2 linked regions of the Luteibacter rhizovicinus DSM 16549 genome follow. The protein of the gene in region 2 interacts with the protein of the main gene of each other region in a pairwise test. Links are inferred from orthologs where the notes say so. Each region holds a gene or a part of one and is shown on either strand. Other genes may lie near its edges. The genes, in order: BJI69_RS01905 and BJI69_RS13510.

The links.
Region 1: the proteins of BJI69_RS13510 (region 2) and BJI69_RS01905 interact in binary tests that used the Escherichia coli proteins (3 or more experiments, as listed by UniProt). The link is inferred for Luteibacter rhizovicinus DSM 16549 from one-to-one orthologs.

The regions. Positions count from the first base shown.
Region 1 is NZ_CP017480.1:394,131-408,631, forward strand. What follows is about bases 11,520-14,501. They hold BJI69_RS01905 (protein phosphatase CheZ), read right to left. Parts: upstream 13,342-14,501; coding sequence 12,697-13,341; downstream 11,520-12,696. Other genes in these bases: BJI69_RS01900 (chemotaxis protein CheA), read right to left, coding at 11,520-12,689; cheY (chemotaxis response regulator CheY), read right to left, coding at 13,352-13,753; BJI69_RS01915 (RNA polymerase sigma factor FliA), read right to left, coding at 13,807-14,501. In the rest of the region: BJI69_RS01855 (autotransporter assembly complex protein TamA), read left to right, coding at 1-1,108; BJI69_RS01860 (translocation/assembly module TamB domain-containing protein), read left to right, coding at 1,120-4,869; BJI69_RS01865 (M35 family metallo-endopeptidase), read right to left, coding at 5,098-6,276; BJI69_RS01870 (DUF2802 domain-containing protein), read right to left, coding at 6,406-6,858; BJI69_RS01875 (chemotaxis protein CheW), read right to left, coding at 7,014-7,463; BJI69_RS01880 (chemotaxis protein CheW), read right to left, coding at 7,460-8,029; BJI69_RS01885 (ParA family protein), read right to left, coding at 8,029-8,817; flagellar motor protein MotD, read right to left, coding at 8,817-9,782; BJI69_RS01895 (flagellar motor protein), read right to left, coding at 9,779-10,519; more of BJI69_RS01900, read right to left, coding at 10,521-11,519.
Region 2 is NZ_CP017480.1:2,963,334-2,977,734, reverse strand. Bases 4,453-7,334 are described here. They hold BJI69_RS13510 (chemotaxis protein CheA), read right to left. Parts: upstream 6,941-7,334; coding sequence 4,964-6,940; downstream 4,453-4,963. Other genes in these bases: BJI69_RS13505 (response regulator), read right to left, coding at 6,994-7,334; BJI69_RS13515 (chemotaxis protein CheW), read right to left, coding at 4,453-4,736. Also shown: BJI69_RS13535 (protein-glutamate methylesterase/protein-glutamine glutaminase), read right to left, coding at 1-870; chemoreceptor glutamine deamidase CheD, read right to left, coding at 928-1,587; BJI69_RS13525 (CheR family methyltransferase), read right to left, coding at 1,584-2,459; BJI69_RS13520 (methyl-accepting chemotaxis protein), read right to left, coding at 2,463-4,178; more of BJI69_RS13515, read right to left, coding at 4,221-4,452; more of BJI69_RS13505, read right to left, coding at 7,335-7,356; BJI69_RS13500 (STAS domain-containing protein), read right to left, coding at 7,367-7,684; BJI69_RS13495 (hypothetical protein), read right to left, coding at 7,802-8,311; tRNA preQ1(34) S-adenosylmethionine ribosyltransferase-isomerase QueA, read right to left, coding at 8,454-9,488; BJI69_RS13485 (hypothetical protein), read right to left, coding at 9,673-12,048; BJI69_RS13480 (DUF3142 domain-containing protein), read right to left, coding at 12,045-13,256; BJI69_RS13475 (response regulator transcription factor), read right to left, coding at 13,324-13,926; BJI69_RS13470 (sensor histidine kinase), read right to left, coding at 13,923-14,401. UniProt on the Escherichia coli protein: Involved in the transmission of sensory signals from the chemoreceptors to the flagellar motors. CheA is autophosphorylated; it can transfer its phosphate group to either CheB or CheY.

The sequences.
Region 1 (14,501 bases), 2.6 Mb from region 2 along the record:
CTACTTCTCGCAGAACCAGCTGCTCGACCTGCAGCAGGCCCTCAACGGCGCCGATTACTTCGCCGTGGTCAACGTCATGCCCGACACCGACAACGCGAAGGACGGCACGATCGACATCAAGGTGGAACTCGCGCCGGCCAAGCGCACGATCTATACCGGCGGGCCGTTCTTCGGCACCGATACCGGCGCCGGCCTGCGCGGCGGCATCGAAAAGCGCTGGGTGAACGATCGCGGCCACAAATGGAAGAACGAACTGGTCGTGGCGCAACGGCTCAAGACCATTTCCACGCTGTACCAGATCCCCATGCCGGGTCCCAACCAGCGCAGCTTCAATTTCGGCGCGAACTACCGCGACGCCAACACGGTCACCTCGAAGTCGCGCACGATCCAGCTCGTCGCCAATGAAACGCGGCTGTGGCACGGTTGGACACGAACGATCGGCATCAATGTCCTGTCAGGCACGTTCACCGTCGGCAAACGCGGCGGCGAAGGCGACAACGCCCTCGGCCTGGATCACGGCCAGAGCACCCTGCTCTACCCGGAACTCACCTTGAGCCGGAAGAAGGGTGACAACCCGACCTTCGTGCGCAGCGGCTGGTCGCTCACACTCACCGCCCGCAGCACCGCCGGCGACCTGCTCTCCGATGCACGCTTCTCCGAACTGATGGGCGACGCGAAGTGGATCCAGTCGTTCTGGGGACGCAATCGCCTGATCCTCCGCGGCACCGCGGGCAAGATCTGGACGGACGACTTCAGCGCCTTGCCGCCGCAGCTGCGTTTCTTCGCCGGTGGCGATCGCTCCGTGCGCGGCTACGACTTCGAAAGCATCGGCCCGAAGAACTCGTACGGTCGCGTGATCGGCGGCGAGAACCTGCTTGTCGGCAGCACCGAGGTGGAGCATTACTTCACGCGCAACTGGGGCATGGCCGCCTTCGTCGATGCGGGCAATGCCTTCGCCGGCACCGACTACAAACCGCTGGTCGGTACCGGCCTGGGCGTGCGCTGGCTGTCGCCGGTCGGCATGATCCGCGCCGACCTTGCCGTTCCGGTCGGTAACAAGGAATCGCACGGTATCCACCTGCACGTCGTCATCGGGCCCGACCTGTGAGGAGCACCGGCATGAAATGGTTGATCCGCGTGGGCGTGGCCGTTGGCGTACTGCTTCTGGTCGTCGTGCTTGGCGTGTGGTGGCTGGTCGGCAGCGCGTCCGGACTTCGCTTCGCGCTGGCGCGTGCAGGTGCCTTTACCGATAACGCGCTCACCGTCGATCACGCCGAAGGGCGTCTTGCCGGCCCGCTGGACCTCACTGGACTGCGCTATCGCGATGGCAAGGGCATGGATATCCGTGTCGCCCGTGCGCATGTCGATTTCTCGTTCGGCTCGCTGCTGCGCAAGCGCGCGCACGTCTATGACCTGACCGCCGATGGCATCGATGTGGCACTGCCGCCGAGCCAGCCCGAGCCCGAGACGGCGTCGGAGCCGTTCTCGCTCGAGCCACCACTCGACATCGTGCTCGACAAGGTCAAGGTTGGTCACGTCAAGGTGACCCAGGCCGGCCAGCCGCTGTTCGAATCCAGTTCGCTCGACCTGGTTGGCTCCTGGACGTCGAAGGGCATCGCGCTGCAAACCCTCGCGCTGCGTGCCCCCGACGGACAGGCCGATCTCGGCGGCACGCTTGCCGTCGGCAAGGGTTACAAGGGTGACGGCAAGGCGAGTTTCCGCTGGAAACTCGGCGACATCGACTACGCCGGCGACCTCGAAGCGCATAGCGACGGTGCGAAGGCGCACACCCTCGTCAAGCTCACCCTGCCCTTCGTGGCACAAGTGGATGCCAACCTCGTTCAGAGCGGCGACTTCGCCTGGACAGCGAAGATCGATGCGCCACGCTTCGATCCCAAACCGCTGATCGGCGACAGCAGCCTGCAATCTCTGGCTCTCGCGCTTCAGGGCTCGGGCGACCGTTACCACGCGGATCTCAGCGGGGACGTCGACCTCAACGATTACGTCGTGCGACTGACGCCGGTGAAGGCCGCGTTCGACCACGAGTACAAGCGACTCACGCTCGACGAACTCACCGTCGGCTCACCGCAGGTCAAGGGTGCGCTGACCGCGCGCGGCACGGTCGACATCGGGGCACAGCCGGTCTCGGCAGATCTCGCGCTCAACTGGAAGGATGTCCTCGTTCCCGCCAGCGTCGCCGGACAGGACCTCGCCAGCGTCGGCCAACTCACCTTCAAGGGCAGCGCCGACGCGTACCACGCGGCTGGCGACGTCGACATCGGGCCACCCGGTCACGTCGGCAAGTTCACCCTGGACGTCGACGGCAAACCGGACATCATCGCCCTGCACACGGTGCAGCTGAAGCAGCCCAACGGCAGCCTCGCCGCCAGCGGCACGCTGACCCTGCAGCCACAACTGGCCTGGAAGATCGACCTAAAGGGCGATCGTTTCGATCCCAGCCAGTTGCTCGCCGAGTGGCCCGGCGCGCTCAACCTCGATCTGTCCACCGAAGGCCAGATGGCAAAGGATGGCCCGCTCGGCACGCTCGAGCTGCGCAAGCTCGATGGCACGCTTCGCCAGCGGCAACTACGTGGCTTTGGCAAGCTCACGCTGAAGCCCAACGAAGTGGTTAACGGCACGCTCGATCTCGCCTCTGGCGGCAGCACGGTTCATCTGGATGCCAAGGGCGATACCGCCAACGACGCTAACCTGAAGCTGGCCATCACGTCGCTCGGCGACTGGCTGCCCGATGCCGGTGGCCGGATCCAGGGCGACGTCTCGGCCAAGGGCAATGTGCCGAAGCTGGCGGTGAAGGCGAATGTTCGCGGTGGTGCCCTGATGTATGCCGGCCAGAAGGTCGATGCGCTGACCGTCGACGCGGACATTCCCGATATCAGCAAGCCCGGTGGCAAGGTCGCCATCGTCGGCACGCACGTCGTCTCGGGCGGTCTCGTCTTCGACCGCCTCGCGGTGAACGCCAACGGGACGCAGGAACAGCACCAGCTCAGCGTGGACGCGACCGGTCGCCCGCTTGCTGCCGATCTCCAGCTCTCCGGCTCACTACGCAACGGCGCGTGGAGCGGCACGCTGTCCACGCTCAACATCGACTATCAGGGACTGCCCCGCTGGCGCCTGCAGAACGCCAGCCAGCTGGCCTGGAAGGATGGCGCAGCCAGCCTGAGCGACCTCTGCCTCACCGCCGGCGAGCCGCTGCTGTGCGTGGCGGCGAAGCAGGACAAGGGCGGCAACCTCGACGCCAGCTATCGTCTGCGCAAGGTGCCGCTCGCCCTGATCATGACGGCGGCCGAGCAGTCGAACAGCCCGATGCGTGCCGACGGCATCATCGAAGGCGATGGCAGCATTCGTCGTACCGCGGCGGGCGCGTTGTCCGGGCAGGCGAATATCACCAGCGCGCATGGCTCCATCGCCTATACCGATCGCAGCGAGAATCCGCTGCTCGTCTACGACAACCTCGTCGCCAATGCGCAGCTCGCGCCCGACAACCAGCGTGTCACCGTTCGCGCGTCGCTCAACAAGGGCGGAACGCTCGATGGCAACGTGTCGATCAGCGGCGCCCAGCAGGCGCTCGGCGGCACCGTCGCCCTGCATCTCACCGACCTCGGCGTCATCGAGCTGTTCACCAGCGAGGTCGCCGAGGTGAAGGGTGGCCTCGATGCCAACTTCCATCTCGGTGGGACCATCGCCACGCCAGCCATTACCGGGCAGGCGCTCGTCGTCGGCTTCGCCGCGGAAGTGCCGAGTGCGGGCTTGAAGCTCAAGGACGGACGCATCAGCGTCACCACCACGGACGCGACGAATTACACCGTCGACGGCACGATCCGCTCGGGCGAAGGCACACTCGGCATTAAGGGCACGGCCGCGCTCGGTGCTGGTGCACAGATGCGCCTCGGCATCCAGGGATCGAAGTTCACCGCCGTCGATATTCCGGCCGCCAAGGCCATCGTCTCGCCCGACATCCAGATCGTGCAGGACACCAAGGGCATGAATGTCACCGGCAAGCTCAACATCGATCTGGCCGACGTCAACGTCGAGCGCCTGCCCGGCGCCGGCGCGACGAAGGCCTCGCCCGATGTCGTCGTGGTCGACGACAAGCAGCAGGAAGCCGCCGCCGAAGCTTCGCCGATCTCCGCCGATATCCGCGTCGACCTCGGCCAGAAGGTTCACCTCGTCGGCTTCGGTATCGACGGTCGCATCACCGGCCAGCTCGACGTGCGCGAGCGCCCGGGCCGCGCGACGACGGGCCAGGGCCAGATCGGTGTCGATGGAACCTACAAGGCCTATGGGCAGGATCTGAAGATCCAGCAGGGCCAGCTGCTCTTCGCCACCACGCCGATCGACAATCCGCGGCTGAACATCCGCGCCGTGCGCGCGATCAATCCCAACGCCACCATCGACGACGGCCAGACCGTCGGCCTGTACGTGTCCGGCACCGCGCAGCGCCCTATCCTCACGGTGTTCTCGAATCCCGTGATGGAACAATCCGACGCGCTTTCCTACCTCGTCACCGGCAAGCCGTTGTCGCAGGTGAGCGGCGGCGAAGGCAACATGGTCGGCGCCGCGGCACAGGCACTCGGCTCCGCGGCAGGCGATCTGCTGGCGAAGAGTGTGGGCTCGAAAATCGGCGTCGACGACATCGGTGTGTCGAGCAACGATGCCCTCGGCGGCACCTCGGCGTTCACGGTCGGCAAGTATCTGTCTCCGCGGTTGTACCTGAGCTACGGCGTGGGCCTCTTCGATCCCGGCCAGGTGATCACGCTGAGATACCTCTTCAGCAAGAAGTGGAACTTCGAGGCACAGAACGCCACGGAGTTCAGCCGGGCGAGTTTGAATTACAGACTAGAGCGCTAGCCGCGGCGGACGAGAACGCTAACCACGGCCGCTAGAACGCTGACCGTAGCCGTTCCTTGTAGGAGCCGATTCATCGGCGAAAGCCAGCCTTTCTCAGTCCCGATCTGTCTGATTCAAAGAAAAGGCCCGCAAGGGCCTCTTCTTTTCGATGGGTTAAACCCGTCAATCAACCCGAGACCGCAGACAACTCAACATTGCTTTGCTACAGACGCTTCCTTGCCTGGGTGATCAGCGATCGGCTTGCGGCTGTTGACCGCCGCTCGCCGCGGCGGGGCTCCGACCAAGAGGTGCGTTCGTAATAAAGTACTCGTAGTTGGCTGCACTACGGACGGCAGAAGGGCGCGGCAATGCATGTGCACTCGCCCGGTCCCGGACCCCGTCGATGTCTACCGTGGCCTTCGCCATGCCATCGCCCTGATGTGAAATCTCGTGCGCGATGGTTCCGGCCTGCGAGGTGATCCCGCCGGTGATGGGATCTGTGAAGTTCACTGGACACAGATGGATAAGCTTGCCCTCCGCCCAAGCACGGGCGGCCGGATGGTATCCCTTGCATTGATCGCAGGCCGTCATTGCGCCTGACTGAAGGCGGACGTATGTGGCGACGATGGTCTCGTCAACGCGAGTGTTGTCGGTAGCTTCATGACCTGGCTCGGGGGCTTGGGGCGCGCCTTCATCCCAACTGCCGAACCAGTTCAAATAGCGGCGGTGAGGCTTCATGTGCACTCGTGGCGGCACGGGATTCTCGGGATCGATCGGATCGGCGTAGTACAGCGATCCCAGGAAGTTCATCGCCACCTCCGAGATCGATTTTGCACCCGCAATCGCACGGCTCGTGGCGTCTTGCTGCTCCGCCGTACATTGAATGGTTGAAGCAGTCGCTGCGATATGCGCGCCAGCACGCGCCACCACAAATGTAGCGGCGTTACTTTCGACTGACTCGTGAGGAATACTCTCCGATTCGCCATTTGGCAGGATCACCGGAACGCGCTCGTATATTGCTACGCTCGTTTTTACCGTGACTGATCCCGCCGGAGGAAGATCGTACTCCCGGGATAAGTCGACCTTGGCATCGAGGTGTTTTCCCGACCGAATGCGGATGAACAGGGACGGCGGCGGCGCGCCCATGACGACATAGCGCCCCTTGTACAGGACCTCGTGCCCGAACGCGTCGGTAACGCTGAGCCAATTGCTGGTCGTCCGGCCATCGGGCTGGGCGAAGACGCTGTTGTAGCCGTAAACGAAAATATCGTGGTCTGTGCCGTTGGAGAGAGTCAAGGCGATTGAATTCGCCGCAGAAGCATCTCGGCCATCGTGGGTCAAAGACAGGGAAACACCGCTGCTGGCATACGCGGCTGGAACGAAAAACCAGATGGCCGCTGTGAACGCGGTTCTATAGATACCTCTCATGCTGACGCTTCCTGACGTGTATGGAGCCCTGTTGGCCCATTCACGCTATGTCAGGCGACTATCACGTCATATGGAAGGATTCTGAAATACGTCCGCAGGAATCTTGAACGTGACGTACGTCACATCGAATCAGCGAGGCGCGTGCAACCGCTGCAACAACTCCGCTTCGGTCAACGAAATCCCGCACGTCTCGGAAATATCCTTCGCCGAAGCGCCCTGGCGCGCGAGACGCTGGGCAAGCGCAAGCGCCCGATCTGTGGCCGCGCCCGGCTCACCCGCCACGGTCACGGCAGGATTCCGGCGTACCTGGTCTTCGATATCGCCAAGGCGGTTCTCGAGACGGCGAAGCATCGCGGCGAGTGCATCGGGCGGAACGGCTGGCGTGGGCTCGTCGCGGATGTCACGGATGTCTTCGTAGGCGGACGTCGCGTTTGAGGTGGGCGTGGCCTGTGTCACCGGGGTCGCAGCCGGCGCGGCCGGAGTGGCCGACGGCGCCGTGCCGAAGCGGCGGAAAAGCAGCAGCAGGCCGACCAGGTTGAGGACGGCCAGTGCGATCAGCACGTATCCGATGACGGGGTTCATGTGGTGATTCCCTGGAGAGCGGGGACACGTTAGCGCATCGTGGTGTTTCGTAGAAGCGCGATGTTTTGCGGGATCTTGGAGGCTGATCGCCGGCGTAGCCGGCTCCCACAAGAAGCAGGCCCCACAAAATGCAGGCCCATGGGAGCCTGGCCGGGTCAGGCTCTACAGAGCCTGGGAATGTCGATGAGGGCGATGAAGCCGTCGTCGCGGGTGATGACGCCGCTGACCGGGTCGTCGCGGCGAGTGGCGCGGCCCGGGGGCGGCGGTGCGACGTCGGCGGGGTTGAACTCGAGCATGTCGCCGATCACGTCGATGCGCATGCCGACGATGCTGCCCGAGTCGTCGAAGACGATGACGCGCTGGGCGTCTTCGTCGGCGACGTCGATGCGACCTTCGAGGCCGAAGCGACGACGGCCGTCGAGCACGGGCACGATCTGGCCGCGCAGGTTGACGATACCGAGGACATCCTCGGGCGCGCCCGGCACGGGGGTGATGTCGCCGCAGCGGATCACCTCACGTACGCTGGCCAGGGACACCGCATAGCGCTGCCCCTTCAGGGAAAATCCAAGCCAGGCACCACGCCCGTCGCGTTGGGGTTCGGTCACGGGCCCAGCTCCTTTTCCAGCCATTCGATCAGCGCCGCGGTACCGACCACGCCGCACTTGGGTTCTTGGGACATGCCAGCGAGCCACGGACGCGTGGTCGCGCCCTTGCGCCATTGGATCGCCGTGGCGTCGAGTTCCACCGGCTCTTCGTCGACGATGCAGGCCAATGCCCAGGCACGGTCGCCCAGCAGGATCAGGGTGGGCGAATGCGCGCCAGCCATGTCCGGCGAGAGGATCGCAGCGAGGTCGGCCACGCGTGCGACACCACTCGGATGGCGCCAGCGTCCGAGGCAAATCGGATTCGTCGTGTTCGGCGGCGTCAACGGCGGCATCGGCAGCATATGGGTGATATCGGACATCGGCACGGCAAGACGCACGCCGGCCGCAAGACAGAGCAGATAGCGGCTATCGGCCGACGTCGGCGGCTCGGCGTTTGGCACGGTGCGCCAGGGGTCGATCGAAACGACCTTGACCTCGGCGTCCGGTGCCGGTGCAGGCAAGGCAGGTGTCAGCAGCTCCGCCAGGTAGTCGGCGACGATCTGCTCGGCGTCCTGCAGGGCGCGCATCACGCCGCCGCATCCGCGACGGAGGTGGCCGGCGAGGCCAGCAATTCGTCGAGCAACTGCCGGTAAGCCAGGCCACCGCGACGCGCAGCTGGCCAGGATGCCAGGGGCACGCCCGCCGCGCTCGCTTCACGAATCTGCGTATCGGTCGGGATAACGGCGTGGCTGACGCCGTCGCTGTACTTCTCGCGCAGTTGCTCGAGGCAGGCTCGCGAGGCATGCGTGCGTGCGTCGAACATCGTCGGCACGATGGTGCGCGGCAGCGGTCGGCCGCGCGAGCGCTCGATCATGGACAGGCTGCGCAGCATGCGCTCGAGACCTGCGAGGGCCAGTGCTTCGGTCTGCGTCGGCACGAGCAAGCGGTCGCTCGCGGCCAGCGCGTTGACCATCAATACGCCGAGGGTCGGCGGGCAGTCGAGCAAGACGTGATCGAAATCACTGGCGAGTTCGGCGAGCGCCTTGGCAAGGATCAAGCCCATGCCCGGCCGTGTGCCGAGCTGGCGATCCAGCGTGATCATCGCCGCGGACGCCGGCAGCACGCTGAGGTGATCCCACTTCGTGGCATGCACGAGCGTGCCAGCTGGCAACGGATTGCCACCGATGCCGAACAGGTCGTAGACGCTGCCATGCGCGCCACCTTCGACGCCGATGTAGCCGGACAGCGAGGCGTGCGGATCCATGTCGATCAGCAGCGTGCGCTTGCCGGAAGCAGCGAGAAGACTACCTAACGCAACGGTCGTCGTGGTCTTGCCTACCCCACCTTTCTGGTTGGAGACCGCCCAGACGCGCATCAGCGATTACCCCCTGCAGGAGTCGCCGTTGCGATCGGTGCGGGAGCCACCGTCGGAGCCGTCGCCGCACCGACGACGGGAAGACGATCGGCATCGCTATAGAAACGCGCCGGCTCAGCCTTGTCGCTCATCACGACGATGAGCACGCGGCGATTGCGATTGCGGCCTTCGTCGGTACCGTTGTCGGTGGTCGGACGAAACTCGCCCCAGCCGACGATGCCGACACGATGCGGATCGACGCCACTGGTCGTCAGCAGGCGTGCCACCGTCGCCGCACGGGCGGCCGACAATTCCCAGTTCGAAGGGAAGGTCGCCGTCGCGATGGGCGTGTTGTCGGTGTAGCCCTCGATGCGCATGGCGTTCGGGAACGGGCCGAGGATGCCGGCGAGCTTGCGCAGCACGTCTTCGGCGGTGCCCTGCAGCCTGGCCACGCCGACGGGAAAGAGGATGTCGGTACGGACTTCGATCTCGAGCCAGTCCTTGGTCTGGCGCACGCTGACCAGGTTCTTGTCGATCAGCGGCTTCATCGCGCGCTGCACTTCGTCGGAGATCTGGCTGAGGCTGGCGTCCTCGGTCTTGCCGACCGTGGTATTCGCCGCCGTCGCGGTATTGATGCTCGCCGATTCCTGTCGCGTGGGAGCGGCGCCTTCGTGCCCCGGCAGAGGCAGGTTGCGTGGCGGAATCGGCACGTCGATCTTGGCAATGGGGGCAGCGGCCGGCGCGCGCGACTGGTTCGGCAGCGGCACCTGCGCGGCGGGCGTCGCCTCGCGGATCGGCTCGATGACCTTGCCGGTGCCGTTGAAAGCCTCGTTGATCGACTGCGCCATGACGCGGAACTTGGTTTCGTTCACGGCCGAGACCGCATACATCACCACGAATAACGCCAGCAGCAGCGTGATCAGATCCCCGTAGGGAATCGCCCAGCGCTCGTGGTTGATGTGTTCTTCGTGGTGGCGCCGCTTCACGAAAGGAATCCCTGGAGCTTGCTTTCAATGTGCCGCGGGTTGTCGCCCTGGGCGATCGAAACCAGGCCTTCCACAAGGATTTCGCGCATCTGCGAGCGCAGGCGGGCGAGGCCTTTCAGTCGTGATGCCATGGGCAAGGCGAGCAGGTTGGCCAGGCCGATACCGTAGATCGTCGCGACGAAGGCCGCGGCGATGCCATGACCGAGCTTGCTCGGGTCGGCGAGATTCTGCATGACCGACATCAGGCCCATGACGGCGCCGATGATGCCCATCGTCGGCGAATACGCACCGGCGTTCTCGAAGACCTTGGCGGCTTCGATGTCGGTGTGTTCGCGTGCGTAGACTTCCACTTCGAGCACGGAACGCATGGCGTCCGGCTCGGTGCCGTCGACGAGCAGTTGCAGCCCCTTGCGGATGAAGGGATCGGATTCACGCTCGATTGCCGGCTCCAGGCCGAGCAGGCCCGTGCGACGGGAAATCTCGCTCCAGCCGACGATGCGGCTGACCAGATTCTCCGACTCGATGTCCGGTGGGCGATACACCCAGGGCAGCATGGTCCAGGCGCGCTTGAGCACCGGGCCGGGCGTTTGCACCAGCAGCGCGGCGAGCGTGCCGAGGAAGACGATGACGAACGCCGCCGGGTTCCACAGGGCATCGAGGCTCGAGCCCTTGAGGATGGTGCCCACGATGATGACCACGAAAGCCAGGATCGTTCCGACGACGCTCACGATATCCATATCAGACAGCCATCCTTAGTGAAGGCAGCACCTGGCCCGCATCGTCGGCGAGGCCGGCGAGGTCGAGCACGAGGGAGATGCGGCCATCGCCGGTGATCGTCGCGCCTGCGACGCCCGGGACATCCTTGAGGAACGGACCCAGCGGCTTGGCCATGACGTCTTCGCGGCCGAGCACTTCGTCGACCAGGCAACCGAGTGTCTGGTGGCCGATCTGCACGACGACGACGTGACCGCCCTTCCCCGCCGCGCCGGCCCAGTTGCCGAGGTCGGCAAGCGGCAGCGCGCGCTGGCGATGCGAGGCGACAATGCGACCGTCCAGTTCCTGGATCTGGCCCGGCACGAGTTCGAACACTTCGGTGACGTTGGACAACGGCAGCGACAGCAGGCGATTACCGACGCGAACCATGAGCACGCGCATGATCGCCAGGGTAAGCGGTACCGAGAGACGGACCGTGCTGCCATGGCCGACGCGCGAGTCGATCGAGAGCGTGCCGCCGAGTTCGACGATCTTGGTCTTGACCACGTCCATGCCGACGCCTCGGCCGGAAATATCCGAGACCTCGGCCGCGGTGGAGAAACCGGGACGGAAGACGATTTCGTAGCACTCGCGCTCATCCAGACGCGCCGCCTGCTCTTCGTCCATCAGGCCTTTTTCGACGGCCTTCCGACGCAGGACCTCGGGATCCATGCCCTTGCCGTCGTCGGTGACGGTGATGACGATGCGGTCGCCGAACTGGCCGGCGGCCAGGCGAACCGTGCCGGAGCGCGATTTGCCGGCGCGTTCACGCACGTCGGGCATCTCGATGCCGTGGTCTACCGCGTTGCGAAGCAGGTGCACCAGCGGATCGGCCAGCGCCTCGACCACGGTACGGTCGATATCGGTGTCTTCGCCCTCGGTGACCAGCTCGATGTCCTTGCCGAGCTGACGCGCGAGGTCGCGGATGATGCGGGGGAAACGCGAGAAGAGTTTGCCCACCGGCTGCATGCGCATGCGCAACACGGCGTTCTGCAGATCTTCGGCGACGCGCTCGAGTTCACCGATGGCGCGTTCCATCGGGTCGTTCGTGCCGCGCGGCGCGAGATTGGTCAGGCGGTTGCGGACGAGTACCAGCTCGCCTGCGGCATCGACGAGGCTGTCGAGGCGGAAGGTGTCGACGCGGACGGTGGTGTCGGCCGTTGACGAGGCGCGTTTTTCGGTGGTGGCTGTGGGTTTTGCGGTGGGAGCCGGTTTTGCTGGTGGGGTTGCGGCGGCGGGGATCGCCGATGAATCGGCTCCTACAGGGGTAGTGGACGCTACGGCGGGTTGGATCGCCGATGAATCGGCTCCTGCAACAGCGGTGGCCGGCGTGAGCGTGCCGGGGGCGGCGGTGCCGTGGAGGCTGTCTAGGAGGGCCTCGAATTCGTCGTCGCTGATGGCGTTGGGATCGGCGGCGGGCATCGCCGCCGAAGCGGCTCCCACAGATGGCGCTTCGGCGATCGGTGTTGCGGTGGCCGGGATCGCCGCTGAAGCGGCTCCCACATTTGCCGCCGCCCCTGCAGGGGCGGCGGCATCGGCGCCGGGGGCACCGGTGCCGTAGAGCGAATCCAGCAGCGCTTCGAATTCATCGTCGTTGATCGTGCCCGAAGGTGTCGAGGCCGGTGCGCGGTCGTTGCGCGCGGCGTCGAGCATGGCTTCGAATTCGTCTTCGATCGGATCGTAGGGGCGCTGCGACGACACGGCGGGGGCGCTGGTCGACGCCGGCGTCGACATCACCGGCGACAGCGCCACCGGCGGTGCGGAGCCGGCACGACCCGGAATCAGCAGGCGGTCGAGCACGGAGCGAGGCGCGGGCTCGGCGGGAACGCCCGCGTCGGCCGCACGCATCATGTCGTTGAGGAGGTCCAGCGACTCGAGCAGCGCATCCATGAAGCCGGGGTTCAACACCACCGCGCCGTTACGGGCCTCGTTGAGGAGGTCCTCGGCGCGGTGGCACAGCTCCACCATGGCGTTGAGGCCCAGAAAGCCCGCACCGCCCTTCACGGTATGGAACGCGCGGAAGACCGCGTTCAGCAGCTCGGCGTCCCCCGGCGAGGCTTCGAGATCCACGAGCTGTTCGCCCAGGCTCTCGAGCAGTTCGCGTGCTTCGATCAGGAAGACATTGAGCAGCTCGTTGTCCAGCTCCACGCTCATACGGCGCTCAGAACCCGAATTCGCTGAGCAGTCGATCCACTTCGTCCTGGCTGACCTTGTCCGGGGCCGGTGCGTGTGCGCCACCGGCCAGCGAACCAGTGAGACGCACCAGTTCGACCAGCGACGACTCCACCTTGGCCATGAACGATTCGACCTGCGCGACGCGCTGGCCGGACAGATCCTGCCAGGACTGGGCCTCGACCATCTCGCCCAGGCCGATGTCGCAGCTCTGCGCGAAATCGCCGACGCGCACGGCCAGGGCCGTCGCATTCGGTGCGAAGGCCGGATCGGCGTGATCGAGCACCAGCACTTCGTCGGCCTGCTTGGCCAGCGCCTGCGCCTGAGGACGCAGCCTGTCGCTGAAATCGAGGGTGCGGTGAGCCGCCTGTGAGCTCATCTCGAGCACGTCGCGCAGGTGTTTGCGCGCATCGCTCATGTTGCCCGGCACGCCATCGCTGGAGATATCGGAGGCCAGACGGCGGACCGACTCGTGCAGATCGCGCGCAAGATGGCCCAGGGCCAGGAACAGGTGCTGTTCACGGCTGCGCAGGAGGCGATCGAGCGCCTGTTCGAAGGCGACGCTGTCATCGGCGTCGAGCAACTCGCGCAGCTCGGGAACGACCTCGTGGCCGGGGTTAAGCATGGTATTCATCGTCATTCCCTTAGCCCGCAGCCGCGGCGAGTCGTTCGAAGATCTTGTCGAGCTTTTCCTTCAGCGTGACCGCCGTGAACGGCTTGACCACGTAGCCGTTCACGCCGCTCTGCGCGGCGGCGATGATCTGGTCGCGATTGTTCTCGGCCGTGACCATCAGCACCGGCATCGACTTCAGCGCGGCGTCCGCGCGGATCGCGCGAAGCAGGTCGATGCCCGTCATGTTGGGCATGTTCCAGTCGGTCACCACCAGGTCGAAAGGCTGGGCACGCAACATCGTGAGCGCCGCGTTGCCGTCTTCAGCCTCCTGGATGAGGGTGTTCGTAAATCCCAGCTCGACCAGGAGATTCCTGACGATGCGTCGCATGGTGGAGAAATCGTCCACCACGAGGATTTTCATGTTCTTGTCCAAAACTCGTCTCCGCCTGACTGCGCGTTCTTACCGGCGACGGCACCGTAATGCCGTCAATGCTTGTCTTTCCAACCCGTCATGCGTGCGCGGAGGCGAATCAGGGCCTGGCCATGGATCTGGCACACCCGCGATTCACTCACACCCAGCACCGCACCGATTTCCTTCAGATTGAGCTCTTCATCGTAGTACAGCGACATCACCAGCTTCTCGCGTTCGGGCAGGCCGTCGATGGATTGGGCCAGCGCATCGCGCAAGCCGTCCTGTTCGAAGATCCCTTCCGGCCCCGCGGCATCCGGGTCCGCGACATCGATCGCCGCGCCTTCGTCGCCTTCGGGCGCCGTAAGACTGAGCAACCGCGCGCTCGCCGCGTCGGCCAGGATCTGGTTGTACTCCATGGCGTCGATGCCCAGCCGCTTCATCACCTCGGCGTCTTCGGCATCACCACCTGTCTCGTTCTCGATCTGCCTCGTTACTTCAGCCACCTCGCGCAACTTCCGGTGCACGGAGCGGGGGGTCCAGTCCGTCTTGCGCAGTTCGTCCAGCATCGCGCCCCGTATGCGGATACCCGCATAGGTCTCGAAACTGGCCGCGCGAGTCGGCGAGTAATTTCTTGCGGCCTCCAGCAGTCCGATCATCCCGGCCTGCATGAGGTCGTTTGCATCCACGCTTGGCGGCAGCCGGCCCATCAGGTGATAGGCGATCCGGCGCACCAGCGGCGCGTGGGTTCGTACCAATTGATCCGCCGGGA
Region 2 (14,401 bases):
CACGCCGATGGTCGCGGCGCCGACGCTGGCGACCATGGAACGGAACAGCACGTCGACGGCAGGCTTGTGACGATTGACCGGCGGGCCATCGTGCAGACGGCAGACGTGCTTGGCGCCGTCCCACATGACCAGCAGGTGCTGGCTGCCGGGCGCGATGTAGGCGTGGCCCGCCTGGATGGGCTGGCCGTCGCGGGCTTCCATCACGCGCATGGCGGAACACGAATCCATGCGTGCGGCGAAGGGACCGCTGAAAGCGGCGGGAATGTGCTGGGTGATGACGATAGGCGGCGCGGTCGGCGGCATCGCTTCGAGCACCACCCGGATCGCTTCGGTACCGCCCGTGGACGCGCCAATGGCGATGATGCGCGTGCCACCGCGCGTGCCCGGCGTCTGGGCGAGCGGCAGGACGGCATCAGCGGAGAGGCGCGGGGCCACGTCCAGCTTGCTGACCGCCGCGCGCTCACGCGGCTTGGCGCCCGCGGCGAGGCGCACCTTCGCGCAGATTTCCGGCGCGTGGTCCATGAAGGTGTTGGCGAGATCGGCCGGCGGCTTGGTGAAGAAATCCACCGCGCCCAGTTCCAGCGCGCGCAGGGTCACGTCGGCGCCCCGCTCGGTCAGCGTCGAGACCATTACCACCGGCATCGGGCGCAGGCGCATCAGGTTGTCGAGGAAGGTCAGGCCGTCCATGCGCGGCATCTCGACGTCCAGCGTGAGCACGTCGGGATTGAGCAGCTTGATCTTATCGCGGGCGATCAGCGGATCCGCGGCCGTGCCGACCACCTCGATGCCCGGATCGGACTCGAGCATGGTCGTCAGGACCTTTCGGACCAGGGCCGAATCGTCGACGATGAGGACGCGTACTTTCTGCATGGGCGCTTGCGACTCGGGTAGCTGGATGGTGGAAGGCGATACTGCCGACGACAGGCGTCAGAACAGTTCCACCTCTCCCTTTATCGGATCGTCGGCCAATCGCTTGAGGTATCGTTTCTCACGATCGGCCAGATTGTTGTCGTGCGTGGCGCGCAACTGACGCACGCGCACCTTGCCGCTGACCGGGAAGAACTGCACCTGGCGCGGGTAGATGTCACCCACATCGGCCGCGCAGAGCTTCAGGTTCTCGGTCGCGATGTAGCGCTGGACGAAGGTGATGTTGCGCTGGCCGATGTCGGTCATCGTCGCCAGCACGCGTCCACCCCCGAAAATCTTCACTTCCAGATCGTCGCGACGGCCGCCAGCCTTGAGGATGGCGTTGATCAGTTGCTCCATCGCGTCGTTGCCGTAGCGCGCTGCGCGGCCGACCGTCGAGGTCCAGCTGTCGCGCTCGCCGGCCGGCTCCGGCAGCATGAAATGATTCATCCCACCGATACGACGCCGTGCGTCGCGAACACACGCGGACACACAGGAACCGAGCACCGTGGAAATCATCTCTTCCTGGGTGCTCACGTAATACTCGCCCGGAAGAATCTTCACCGTAACCACTTCCTGGGCGGGATCCCAGAAGCGGCGAACGTGCTCGAATCCCGGCAGCACGCTCTTCGGATCGAAGCCGATGAACGTCCTCGGCTGCGCGACGAACGTGTCGCTCATGTGCGTTTCCGGTAGACCGTGCGGCCGATCAGATCGAAGTCCTCGGACAGTCCATACATGGACTCCGAGTGCCCCAGGAACAGATAGCCGTGGCTTTCCAGCATGCCGGCGTAACGGGAGAACAGCCGCTGTTTGGTCGGCTTGTCGAAATAGATGACGACGTTGCGGCAGAAGATCGCGTCGAACTTGCCCTGCATCGGCCATTCATGGAGCAGGTTCAGCGGCTGGATGGCGACCAGCTCGCGCAGGCGCGGGTGCACCTGCACGAAGCCATCGAACGAACCTTCGCCACGCAGGAACCAGCGCTTGCGCCGCGCATCGCTCACGCCACCCAGGCGATCCACCGGGTAGACGCCCTTGCGTGCCGCCTCGAGCGCTTGCGGCGACAGATCGGTGGCGAGGATCTTCGCGTCGATCTGGATGCCGGTGCGCTCGATGGCCTCGGCCAGCACCATCGCGATAGCGTACGGCTCTTCACCGGTGGAGCAACCCGCGGACCAGATGCGCAGCCGACCACCGCCACGCTTCTCTGCCAGCCAACGCGGCAGGAGCTCGTCGATGAGCATGTCGTAGTGGTGCATCTCGCGGAAGAACGAGGTGACATTGGTGCTGATGCAGCTGGCCAGCTCACCGAGCTCCGCCTCGGGATCGCGGCGTAGCAGATCGCAGTACGCCTCGAAGCCCGAGAGGTTCAGTGCACGAAGGCGGCGCAGCAAACGGCCCTGGACCAGCTGCCGTTTGTGATCGCCCAGCGAGATGCCGCAGTGTTGCAACACGAACTCACGCAGGAAACCGAACTCTTTTTCGCCGAGATTCGGTCCCGTCGCGCCCGCCAGCCCGACGGCATCGCCGTTGTTGACGAGCGCATTCATCGATCAGAACTCCTTCCACACACCGGCGTCGGCGGCCGACTCGACCGGACGCGGGGCGCGCGGTGCCGGCGTGCTGCGCACGGCGGCGAACACGGTTTCCATCTCTTCGCGGGCGGCATCCTTGCGCGGCGCCTTGGCGGCGGGCGCGTTCGATGCGTGGCCGGCGATCTGGAAGAACGACACCTGACGGCTGAGCTCATTCGCCTGCTCGTGCATGGCACGGGCGGCGGCGGCCGACTCTTCCACCAGCGCGGCGTTCTGCTGGGTCATCTCGTCCATCTGCAGCACGGCGTGGTTGACCTGGTCGATACCGGCCGACTGCTCGGAGCTGGCCGCGGCGATCTCGGCGACGATGTCGGTCACCTTCTTCACGCTTTCGACGATCTCGGCGAGTGCCTTGCCCGACTGGTCGACCAGCTCGGAACCGGCCTTGACCTTGCTCGCGCTGTCGTTGATCAGGCCCTTGATTTCCTTCGCGGCACCGGCCGAACGCTGGGCCAGGTTACGCACTTCGGTCGCGACCACGGCGAAGCCGCGGCCCTGCTCGCCCGCACGTGCCGCTTCCACCGCCGCGTTGAGCGCGAGCAGGTTGGTCTGGAAAGCGATTTCGTCGATGAGGCTGACGATGTCGGAAATCTTCTTGCTGGAGCTGTTGATCTCACGCATGGCGACGACCGTCTGCGCGACGACTTCGCCACCGCGCTCGGCCTGCTCGCGGGCGCCGCGGGCCAGCTGGTTGGCGTGGCTGGCGTTCTCGGCGTTCTGCTTCACGGTGGAGGTCATTTCCTCCATCGACGAGGCGGTCTCTTCCAGGCTCGAGGCCTGTTCCTGCGTACGCTGCGAGAGATCGTCGTTGCCGCGCGAGATCTGCTGCGCCGCCGTGCTGACCGAGCCCGAACCGTGACGCACTTCGCCGACGATCGCGCTGAGGCGCTCGTCCATGGCGCGGAACGCTTCCTGCAGCTGGCCGAGTTCGTCGGTGCGCGTGACCTGGATATCGTGACCGAGCTTGCCCTCGGCGATCTGGTGCGCGACGGACACGGTGTGCGACAGCGTGCGGATGATGGAGCGAACGACGAGGACGCCGATCAGCAGGCAGACGAACAGGCCGACAGCCAGCGAGCCGATGCTGAGTGCACGGACGGTCTTGTACTGGGCGGATTCCTTCGCATAGATCGCCGCCGCTTCATCGCGCTTGGCTTCGATCAGTTTGCCGAGCTGGCTCTGGCGATCCATCAGGAGCGGACGAACCTGCAGTTCGAGCACGTCGCTGGACCCTTCGTCACCCTGGTTCAGGGCGTCGATCATGTCGGCCTTGGCCTGCTCGTAATCGGTGTTGGTGGACTGCCACTTGTCGTAGAGCTTCTTGACGTCGGCGGACATCGGCAGCTTCACGAAATCGGCCTTCAGCTTGACCATCTCGTCCTGATACTTCTGGAACTCCGCGACCTTCTGCTTCACCTGGTCCTTGTTGCTGACCTTGGTGGCGGCCTCGCCCAGCACGACGAAGGACATCAGCGCATCGGTGTTCACGCGGCTCAGCATCTCGGTCGGAGCGAGCTCCTCCTCATAGATCTGGCGCATGCCTTCGTTCTGGAAGTGCATCGCACCCAGGCCGACAGCGGCACCACCCAGGAGCATGAGCGTGAGCAGGCCGAGCACGCCGTACAGGCGGCCACGAACGGTCAGGGCGGGGACTTTGAACTTGAACTTCTTCATCACGGTTCCAATCGGCAAAGTGCGGCAAGGACTAACCGGGTATCAGGCGACGGCTTTGACATCCGTGGAAGCCAACGCGGCCTCCAGCATCTGCGCATCCTGCGGCTGTAACAGGCGATCCACGTCGAGCAGCAGAACCATGCGCTCGGCGACGGAGGTGAGTCCCTTCAGGTATTCGGTGTCGACGGTGGTGCCCATGTCGGGCACCGGACGAACGTCGCCCGGGGCGACCTCGACCACGTCGGAGACGGCATCGACTACGACGCCGAACTGGCGGCCGTTGACCATCACGATGACCGTGACGGTGGTGGCCGTGTATTCCTCGCGTGCCAGACCGAAGCGCAGGCGCAGGTCGAGCACCGGCACGATGGCGCCGCGCAGGTTGAGCACGCCGAGCACGTAGTCGGGGGCCTGGGGAATGCGAGTGACCGGCGTCCAGCCGCGGATCTCGCGGACGGCGAGGATATCGACGCCGTACTCCTCGTTACCGAGGTTCACGGTGAGGTACTGCGCGGCCTCTTCAGGCAGGGCGGAGGCGGAGCTGGCTTGCTGGTTCATGTCGTTCCCACGGCGGATCGGTTCGGCGGTTCGGGACCCCTTCTCTTGGGGTATCGGCCGTCGCGGTGGGTTCTTGAGGGGAAATCTGCAGGCTGTGGGTCGTTTCTGACGACCGGGATGGCCGGTTCCTCTGGGAGCCGATTCATCGGCGAAAGGGTGCCAGCCGCACCCTCCCAGGCATTGGCCTGCGGGGAATCGCCGCTGAAGCGGCTCCCACTCAGAGCCGATCAGGCGGCTTTGCGGCGCGCCTGCATGCGGACCAGGCCGGTCACGTCGGCGATGAGCGCCACCGAGCCGTCGGCCAGGATGGTCGCACCGGAGATGCCGGTGACGCGGCGGTAGTTGGCTTCGAGCGACTTCACGACCGCCTGCTGCTGGCCGATCAGTTCGTCGACGAACAGGCCGATGCGAGTGCCCTCGCCTTCCACGACGATGACGATGCCCTCGTCCACCGCACGGCGCTGCCCGGCGCAGCCGAACACGTCGAACAGGCGCACGATCGGCAGCCAGTTGTCGCGGAAGCGGAACAGCTCGCCGCCGCCGGCCACGCTGCGAACGGTGTCCGGCTTGACCTGCACCGACTCGATGATGGACACGAGCGGCACGATGTAGATTTCCTCACCCACTGCAGCCGTGAGGCCGTCGATGATCGCCAGCGTCAGCGGCAAGGTGATGGTGAAGGTGGTGCCACTGCCCTGCACGCTGCGGATGGCAACCGTGCCGCCCAGATCCATGACGTTGCGACGGACCACGTCCATGCCCACGCCGCGACCGGAAAGGTCGGTCGTCGCGGCGGCGGTGGAGAAGCCGGCTTCGAAGATGAGATCGGCCACGGCCTCGTCGGACATGCCCTCGCCCGTGGCGATGATGCCGCGCTGGATGGCCTTGGCCACGATGGCGTCGCGATTGAGACCCGCGCCGTTGTCGGCGACTTCGACGACGATGCTGCCGCCGCGATGGAAGGCTTCCAGACGAAGCGTGCCGGTATCGCCCTTGCCTGCGGCGAGACGCTTGTCCGGCATTTCCAGGCCATGATCGATGGCGTTGCGGACCAGATGGACCAGCGGATCGCCGATCTTCTCGAGCACGGTCTTGTCCAGCTCGGTGGTCTCGCCACGCATGTCGAGCACGACCTTCTTGTCGAGTTTCTGTGCCAGGTCGCGGACCAGACGCGGGAAGCGATTGAACACCGTGCTGATCGGCAGCATGCGGATGCTCATGACGCTTTCCTGCAGCTCGCGCGTATGGCGACCGAGCTGGGCCAGGCCGTGGCGCAGCATTTCCAGCTGCGACGCGTCCACGCCGTCGTTGAACTGGCTGAGCATCGACTGGGTGATGACGAGCTCGCCGACGAGATTGATCAGGGTGTCGATCTTTTCGATGCCGACACGGACCGAGCTCGACTCGCTGTTGGCAGCGGGATCGCGCACGGCCCGCGGCGCAGCAGCCGCCGGCGCAGCGGCCACAACCTCGGCCACCGGTGCGGGCGCGGCGATGCGCGGCGTCACGGTCAGGTCGCAGTCGCCATCGACCCAGTCGAACACGCCTTCGACCGCCGCACGCTTGGCCCCGGCATCGAGGCGGAGCGTCCAGCCGAGGTAGGACGACTCGGCGTCCATCTCGGCCAGCGCGGGAAGTTTGCTGGCATCGCAGGTGACCGCGAGCGGGCCGAGGGCCTCGAGTTCGCGGAACATGCGGGCCGGATCGTTACCGGACTTCAGCAGGTAGTCGAAGGGACGGAAGGCGATGTCCCAGCCTTCGATCGCCTCGGTGGGTGCGGCAGCCTTCGCGACGGCCACCGGAGCGACCGCATGGCCGGACACCATCGCCGACAGCTCGGCCAGCAGGGCCTGGCTTTCCGCCGTGGCGGCCGGCTGGCCGGTCATCGACAGGGAAAGCATGTCGCGCACGGTGTCGCCCGAGCGCAGCAGCAGTTCCACCACGGCCTTCGCCATCGGACGGCGGCCGCTGCGGACCTCGTCCATCAGGTTCTCGGCGACGTGGGTGAACGCAGCGACATCGGTGAAACCGAAGGTGGCCGCACCGCCCTTGATCGAGTGGGCGGCGCGGAACACCACGTTGATCAGTTCCGGGTCCTCGGCGCCCTCGTCCAGGGCGAGCAGGGCCTGCTCCATGGCGTCGAGACCATCGAGGCTCTCCTCGTAAAACGCCTTGTGGAATTGCGCCAGATCGACTTTGGACATGGGGAGACCCTGGAATTACCGGAACACTAAAGTGAAAACAGACGCGGCTGGGATCAGCCGAGGACGCGGTTGACCGTCGCCAGGAGCTGGTCCGGATCGAACGGCTTGACCAGCCAGCCGGTCGCACCGGCCGCCTTGCCTTCCATCTTCTTTTCCGGGTTCGACTCGGTGGTGAGCATGAGGATGGGGATACCGCGGTAGTCCGCACGGGTGCGGATCTCGCGAACCATCGTGATGCCGTCCATCACAGGCATGTTCACGTCGGCCAGGATCAGGTCGAACTTGTGGACAGCTGCCGAATCGAGTGCCGCCTGGCCGTTATCGGCCTCTTCGACATCGTGACCGGCGCCGCGAAGGGTGAAGGCCACCATGCTGCGCATGGAAGCCGAGTCGTCTACCGCAAGAATCTTAGCCATCGAAGCACCTTCAGTTCACGCCGGCGCGAGCCGGCAGTTCAATCAATGAGTTAAGGCCGAGCACGGCCACGCCGCGCTGCAGGCTGTCGCTGGCGCCGGTCCAGGTCACGGAAAGCCCGGCCGCACGCGCATCTCGGGAAAACGCCGCGAGCAGCTGCAGGGCCGCCGTATCCACCTGGGCCACCGCCGTACCGTCGAGTTCGACGGCGTCGCCGGCGGCAAGCGCCTTGAGCAGGGTATCGCGCAAGGCCGGGGCCGCGGCAATACGCAGGTCCGCGTCGAGCGCCAGGGGCGCCAACGTTGCGTCTTTGGAGGATTTCTTCGCCATCGTCCGTACCGGTTCGGCCCCGGGCGCGTGTCGCCCGGGGGTTCGTTCGATGGTCTTATCGGCCTTGGAGGGGAAAGCTTTAGGGGGTGCTGCCCACTCGATGATGGTCCGAGGATGTCAGCGCCTGAGCATGGACCGGGAGGGAACGGTCAACGTGTCGAAGCTCACCTTTCTCGCGTCGACGGGCGTTAACGACAGCCTGACATCATCCATGTCGAGCTTGAAGATACCGTAGGCATTGATAAGGACGTCATCGGTCACCGTCGTGTTGCGCTTGAAGATGTAGCCCTTCAGTTGCTGCCACCTTCCCGGCGTTACCTGAGCATGTGCCAGATCGATATCCAGAGCGCTGTGCACTCCCGAGTGCCCGTCATCCAGGATGACCTGAAGACCCATCCCCTTCTGCCCATGCGTGCGGAGAGCGACACTGAACTCGTAATAGCCCCCTACCGTGAGGCCGGGAACGCTTTTGCTGAGAACCATCCCGTTGTAGTAGAGGGGGTTGTCGCTACGAAGGAAGCTGCTTTCCCCTTCCTGGACTACCGTGGCGCGCGGGTACTCATCCAGAGTCCATCCGTGCAGGTCACCGCCCGTAAAATCGATCCTTTCCTGATCTTCGATGCTCATCGTGTGTCGTCCTTGATGATGGGAGCGAAGACAGCGTCGATCATCCGAAGGCAGACGGCAACCCGACCTAGGTTGTAGGTGGGAGACGTGCTCTGCATGGGTGTCAGGCAGATAGCGAGGGCGTGCCGAAAACCCGCCTATGTCACGACGTCTTGGAAGGCACGATCAACATCGCGTCACCGTAGGAGAAAAAGCGGTAACGCTGCAGCACGGCGTAACGGTACGACTCCAGGATCGCCTCCTTACCGGCCAGCGCCGAGACCAGCATCAGCAAGGTCGACTGTGGCAGGTGGAAGTTGGTGATCAGCGCATCGACGCTGGTGATCTTGTAGCCAGGGAAGATGAAAATCTGAGTCTCGCCAGCGAACGGCCGCAGCACGCCTTCGACCGTCGCGCTTTCCAGCGCGCGGACGACGGTGGTGCCAACCGCGACCACCCGACCGCCGGCCGCACGCGTTTCGCGGATCTTCTCCACGAGGCCGGCGCCGACATTGAGCCACTCGCGATGCATCACGTGGTCGCGAACATCTTCGGCACGCATCGGCTGGAACGTCCCTGCGCCGACATGCAAGGTGACGTAGCCCATCTCGACACCGCGCGCGCGCAGCTTGGCCAGCAGTTCTTCGTCGAAATGAAGGCCTGCCGTCGGCGCGGCGACGGCACCGGGCTCGCGGGCGAAGACAGTCTGGTAGCGCTCGTTGTCGGCTTCCTCGGCACCGCGCTCGATGTACGGCGGCAGGGGCATTTCGCCCAGGCGCGACAGGAGACGCTCGAGCGGCTCCTCGCTTTCGAAACGCAACAGGAAGAATTCGCCCTCGCGACCGAGCACGGTGATCATGCTGCCGTCGGCCAGTTCGATCCGGCCGCCCTCTTTCGGCTTCTTGCTTACGCCGAGCTGGGCGCGCGCCTCGTGCGGGCCGGTGACCCGCTCGATCAGGATCTCGACCTCGCCGCCGGTGTCCTTGCGGCCATAAAGGCGCGCGGGGAGAACCCGGGTGTCGTTGAAGATCAGCAGGTCGCCCGGCTGGAGCATTTCCGGGAGCTCGTAGAACTTCCGGTCCTTCTTCGTGTGTGCGCCGACGTCGACCACCAGCAGCCGGCTCCCGGAGCGCCGGGCCAGGGGGGCCTGGGCGATCAGGTCAGGCGGCAGGTCGAAGTCGAAGTCGGATTTCTTCACGAGAGGGGGTTTCGGGCGGCGGGTGGGAGATTATCGCCCATTCGGCTGGGGCTGGCTTGGTAGGAGCCGATTCATCGGCGAACCGGGTGCTTGCGACACCCTTGCCCGCTGCCGCGGGATCGCCGATGAATCGGCTCCTACCTCGGACTGGCCCGCTGCCGCGGGATCGCCGATGAATCGGCTCCTACCGAGCAACAGCGCGCCGGCGCCTACGGATCAGCAGGTAAATAACACCAGCCACTGCCAGGACGAGCACCGCGATTTCCACGGGGAGGTACTTGCGGATCACGTGCTTTGCCGCCTTTACCTGCTGGGCGCGCTGTAGCTTGCGGGCGCTGGCGAAGTCCGGCTCTTCACAGTTCCAGCCGAAGCTTTCCGCCCACTCGACGTACGGCCCCTGCTTCACGTAACGGGCGTAGTACGCCTGGGCGCGGCGCTGGCGTTCATTGGGTGGCTTGGTGGCGTCGCCGTCGCTGGCTTCGTTGTAGTCCGGCGGGCCTTCGAGCATCCAGTGGGTGGCCATGCACAGGCTGGCGGCGAAGGCCTGCGAACGTGGGGGCAGCAGGTCGGCCGCCGAGACGGCCCGGTCGGCGGCAAGGTAGCGGTAGTGGAAGCGACGGTCGGGCTGGGCGGCGCTGTCATTGAAGCGCTGGTGTTCGCCGGCCGTGACCAGGTCTCCCTTGAGCGTTTCCGCGCTCTGTCCGCTGCCGCCCTGGTAGCCGCCGCCGTTGTCGCCGTAATCCGGCCCCTGCTCGAAGCCGAACAGTTCCATACCGTTCTCGCGCGCGATCCTGGCGGCCGCGTAGCGTGCTTCGGCCTTGCCGATATCGGTCCACGCGTGGTCGCCGTCATGGACATCGGCCGCGTATGCCTTCGCCTTGGCGCGCAGATCCACGTCGCCGAAGCGGGCATCCACGCCCTGCGCGAAATAGGCCTCGGCGTCATCGAAGCGGCCGGCACGCATCAGGCGTCGGGCCAGGAGCCAGCGCAGGCGATCGTTGAGCGAGAGCGGTTCGGCCGGATGATCCTTGTCCGGCTTTGCTGCAGGTGCCGGTGAGGCGGGTGCCCGGGCGTCGATGAACGTCTTCAGCTCGTCGACCGTCAGCACACGCTCGGCGACGTAATTCATGTCGTTGCCGTAGCCGGCACCCGACTCTTCCAGTTCACCGTCATAGACGTTGCCGTCACCGCCAACGGCCATCGAGGCCTCATACATGTGTGTCATCGCTTCGACGTACTCGCCGCGCGCCAGCGCCAGCACGCCGCGTTCGCCCATCAGCCGATGCACACTGTCGGTCTCCAGGGACGCCTTGGGATCGTCGACGCGAGGAAAAGCCTTGGCGGCATCGGCGTACGCGCGCGCAGCGGCTTCGCGGTCACCCTTGCGCAAGGCCAGCTTGGCGCGCACCCAACTGGCCAGGGGGCCGTCGGCCTTGGCGACCAGCTTCTCCGCCTCGTCGTAGCGACCGAGTTCGTAGGCGAGCGAGGCAAGGCGATCCGCCGCGCTGACCTTGTCCGCACCATGCTTCTGGATCGCATCGACCAGGGCCGTCAGCACCGGCTGCGGCTGGCCGTCCGTGGTCTGCGGCGACACCCAGCTCAGCGCATACGTAACCAGAAGTCGCTGCGACACGGGTCCATCGATCAGCGCATCGAGCTGGTCCGGGTTGGTCAGCACCGTGCTGGCGATCGATGCCAGTGACTGCACGGCGTTGCCCGAGCCATGCCCCGCCTGCGCGGCATAAAGCGCGATGGCATGTTTCAGATCCGTCGGCGAAAGCGAGGACGCGCAATCCTCGCCGTTGTAGAGATCCACCCAGACGCAGGGTTTGCCGTCGGCATACAGGCTCAGCCGCGCCTCTTCACCGAAGCTCGCCACGGCCAGTCCCTGCGCGTCGGACGCGCCGGCAAGCACGCGGGCGCGCACCTGCTGAAAGGCCTTTGCCGCTGCATCGCGGTGTGTCGCGAAGGCCGGCGTGGCTGCCGCCTGCGCGGCCCGCAAGGCGTGTACTTCGCCGAGCATATAGGCGGCCCAGGCGCCGCGGAGAACCGACTGATCCGCGGGCATGGCAAGCACCTGCTCGAAGCTTGCCTGTGCCTTGTCGAGGGCATCGGCGTCGAACACGGCGCACGGCGGCTTGCTCAACGCTTCGCCGTAGGAGCTGTCGGGCGTGTCCGGGCAATCCTGCGTCGCGCGACCCCAGTCCACGGCGCCGGCCACGTAGGCGCGCACGTCCGCCGGAAGGTCGCCACCCTTCTCGAACGCCTCCGCGCCCGTCTCGGAGGCGTGCAACGTCTTGACCCGCTCGATCTGCTCGGGCGTAAGGTCGGGTTTTGTCTTCGATGCCTCGCCATAGCGTCCCGTCTCGACCGCCACCAGACCATCGCTGGCAGGCAACAGGTGCTGGGCTTCGAAGGCGAAGGTGTTTTGTGGCACCGCCTTCAGCGTGGCCGCACGATCGTCCAGCATCTGCGTCGGAAAATCGGGGCCGCAAGCCCATGCCACGGCGCCGACTACGGCGACCGCGAAGCCGATCGCGAGCGTCTTCTGCTTCATCATGAAACGGGCGTTCCTTGTGCGGGTATCGGTAAAAGAGTGAGCGGCGTGCCCGCCTTGCAGCGAACCCAACCGATCGATCGGCGTGTATGGGCAGGCATCGGGCGCGCGTTCGCGGCGATGAGTTCGAGCGACGCGTCGCGACGCTGCAGGCGGTATCCGTCGATGCCATCGGCCACATCGCAGGATGCGGGCAAGGCAACGCGCGCCGGCGGGGCCGCATCGGACTCGCTGGCGTTGTCGACCATCACATCGAAGGGAGCGTCGGCAGACGAACCTGGCTGCAAGGTCACCATCAGGGGGCGACTATCGAGGTGACCCGCGACGACGCCGCGCCAGGTGGCGAGGCTCCACGCGCGCGAGTCGTCCGCCGTCGGCAGACGAAACCACACCACCCCGATGAGACCGCGAGGCCGGTCGTTGGCAAGGTGTTTCACGAAGGCGAGCAGCGTATCGGGTGCCGCGTACAGTTCCGCCGAGGTCGCGCCAGCGGCCAGCGCGGCTTGCTCGCTTTCGACGGCAAGCAGGCTCCCGTCGTCGTTCCAGCTCACGCGGGAACCGTAGGTCGGCAGGGCAACACGGAAAGGCTTGCGCGTATGCGTTGCGAACTCATCCACCCAGCGATCGGCCACGGCCGGATCGAACAAGCCCGCTTGTGGCGCCTGTACGGCATGGACCTGGAGAACGGACTCGTCCGGCAGTGCCAGCAGCGCATCGAGATCGGACGAGCCGATCCACGTCGGCAAGGCCGTGATCGAGAGCGGTATCGCCCCCAACCGGGGGCGCAGCGCTGCCAGGAAGGCGGCATAAGCAGGCAGCCGCGCCGTGGGACAGTCGTAATCGATCTCGAGGCCAGCGACGCGGCCGGCGGGCCATCCGGTCGCGAGTGTCGCGATGCGCGCGGCCAGCGCCTGCGCATCGAAAGCCGCAAGCCGCCCGTCTATGCGGACGACCAACACGACAGGCCGGCCACTGCGAGCCAGTGTCTGCGTATCCGGGGCAAAGACATGAAATTGTCCGTCGCGATCGGCCTGCGCAACGAGGACGCGCCAGTCGCGGACGAGGTCCGCGGAGCTGACCAGGGCCTCACGCAACGCCGGTGTCCACTGTCGCTGCCAGACATAGGCATCGTGACTCAGCGGCGCAGGCGCACGACCGCACGCGGCGACAAACATCGTCGCGATCATGACGATCGAGAGAGTCCGCAACACGTGGGCCATCCTGATGGCGTTCCCCAGCACGCGCCGGAAGCGGCGCGCTACCGGCGCATTGTAGCGGTCAGAGCCAACCTTTCTGCCGGGCCAGCCGGAAGGCTTCGATGCGGTTCGCGGCGCCCAGCTTGCCGATCGCCTCGGACAGGTAATTACGCACCGTGCCATGCGAGAGATTCAGCTGCGTACCGATATCGCTGGCCGAATGCCCCTCCCCGGCCAGACGCAACACCTGCCGCTCACGATCGTTCAGGGGGTCCGCTTCGGACCAGGCCTCGAGCGCCAGCTGCGGATCGATGGCGCGCCCGCCACGATGGACCATGCGCAGCGCCTCGGCGAGATTCTCGGCCGGTGCGTCCTTGAGCAGATAGCCGCTCACGCCCGCATCCAGCGCGCGACGGAGAAAGCCTGGCCGGGCGAACGTCGTCACGATGATCACCTTCATCGGCAGCTCGTGCCGATGGATACGCTGGGCGATTTCCAGACCGGTGAGACCGGGCATCTCGATGTCGGTGACCAGTACATCCGGCTTGAGCCGCTGCAGTTCGCGCCACGCGCTTTCACCGTCGGCCGCCGAGCCGAGCACTTCGATATCGGACTCCAGACTCAACAGGGCCGATAAGGCCCCCCGGACCATCGCCTGGTCCTCGGCGAGAAAGACGCGGATCATGCCAGGCTCCCTTGCAGACTTTGCGGCAGCGCCACGCCGATCTCCAGCACCGTGCCCTGCTTCACCGGTGACTCGATGGCCAGGCGGCCACCCACCTGCCGCACACGCTCGCGCATGCCGGAAACCCCATTGCCGTGCGCGGCGAGTCCGCCACAACCGTTATCCGTGATGCGCATCGAAAAATCCTGTCCGTTACGGGTGATGACCACGCGGGCTTCGGTGGCGCGCGAGTGTCGGTGAATGTTGGTAACCGCTTCGCGCAGCACCAGCGAAAGCGCGGCTTCCGTGGGCTCGGGCAAGGCCAGCCGTTCGGGCATGACGACGTCCAGCGCGATGCCTGACGCTTCGAGCATGACCCGCGCCGAGACCAGTTCGCTACCGAGATCGCCCGCACGCATGCCGGTCACGGCACTGCGCACTTCGGCCAGCGTATGGCGGGCGACGCGCTCGACTTCTTCCATTTCCTGCTGGGCAC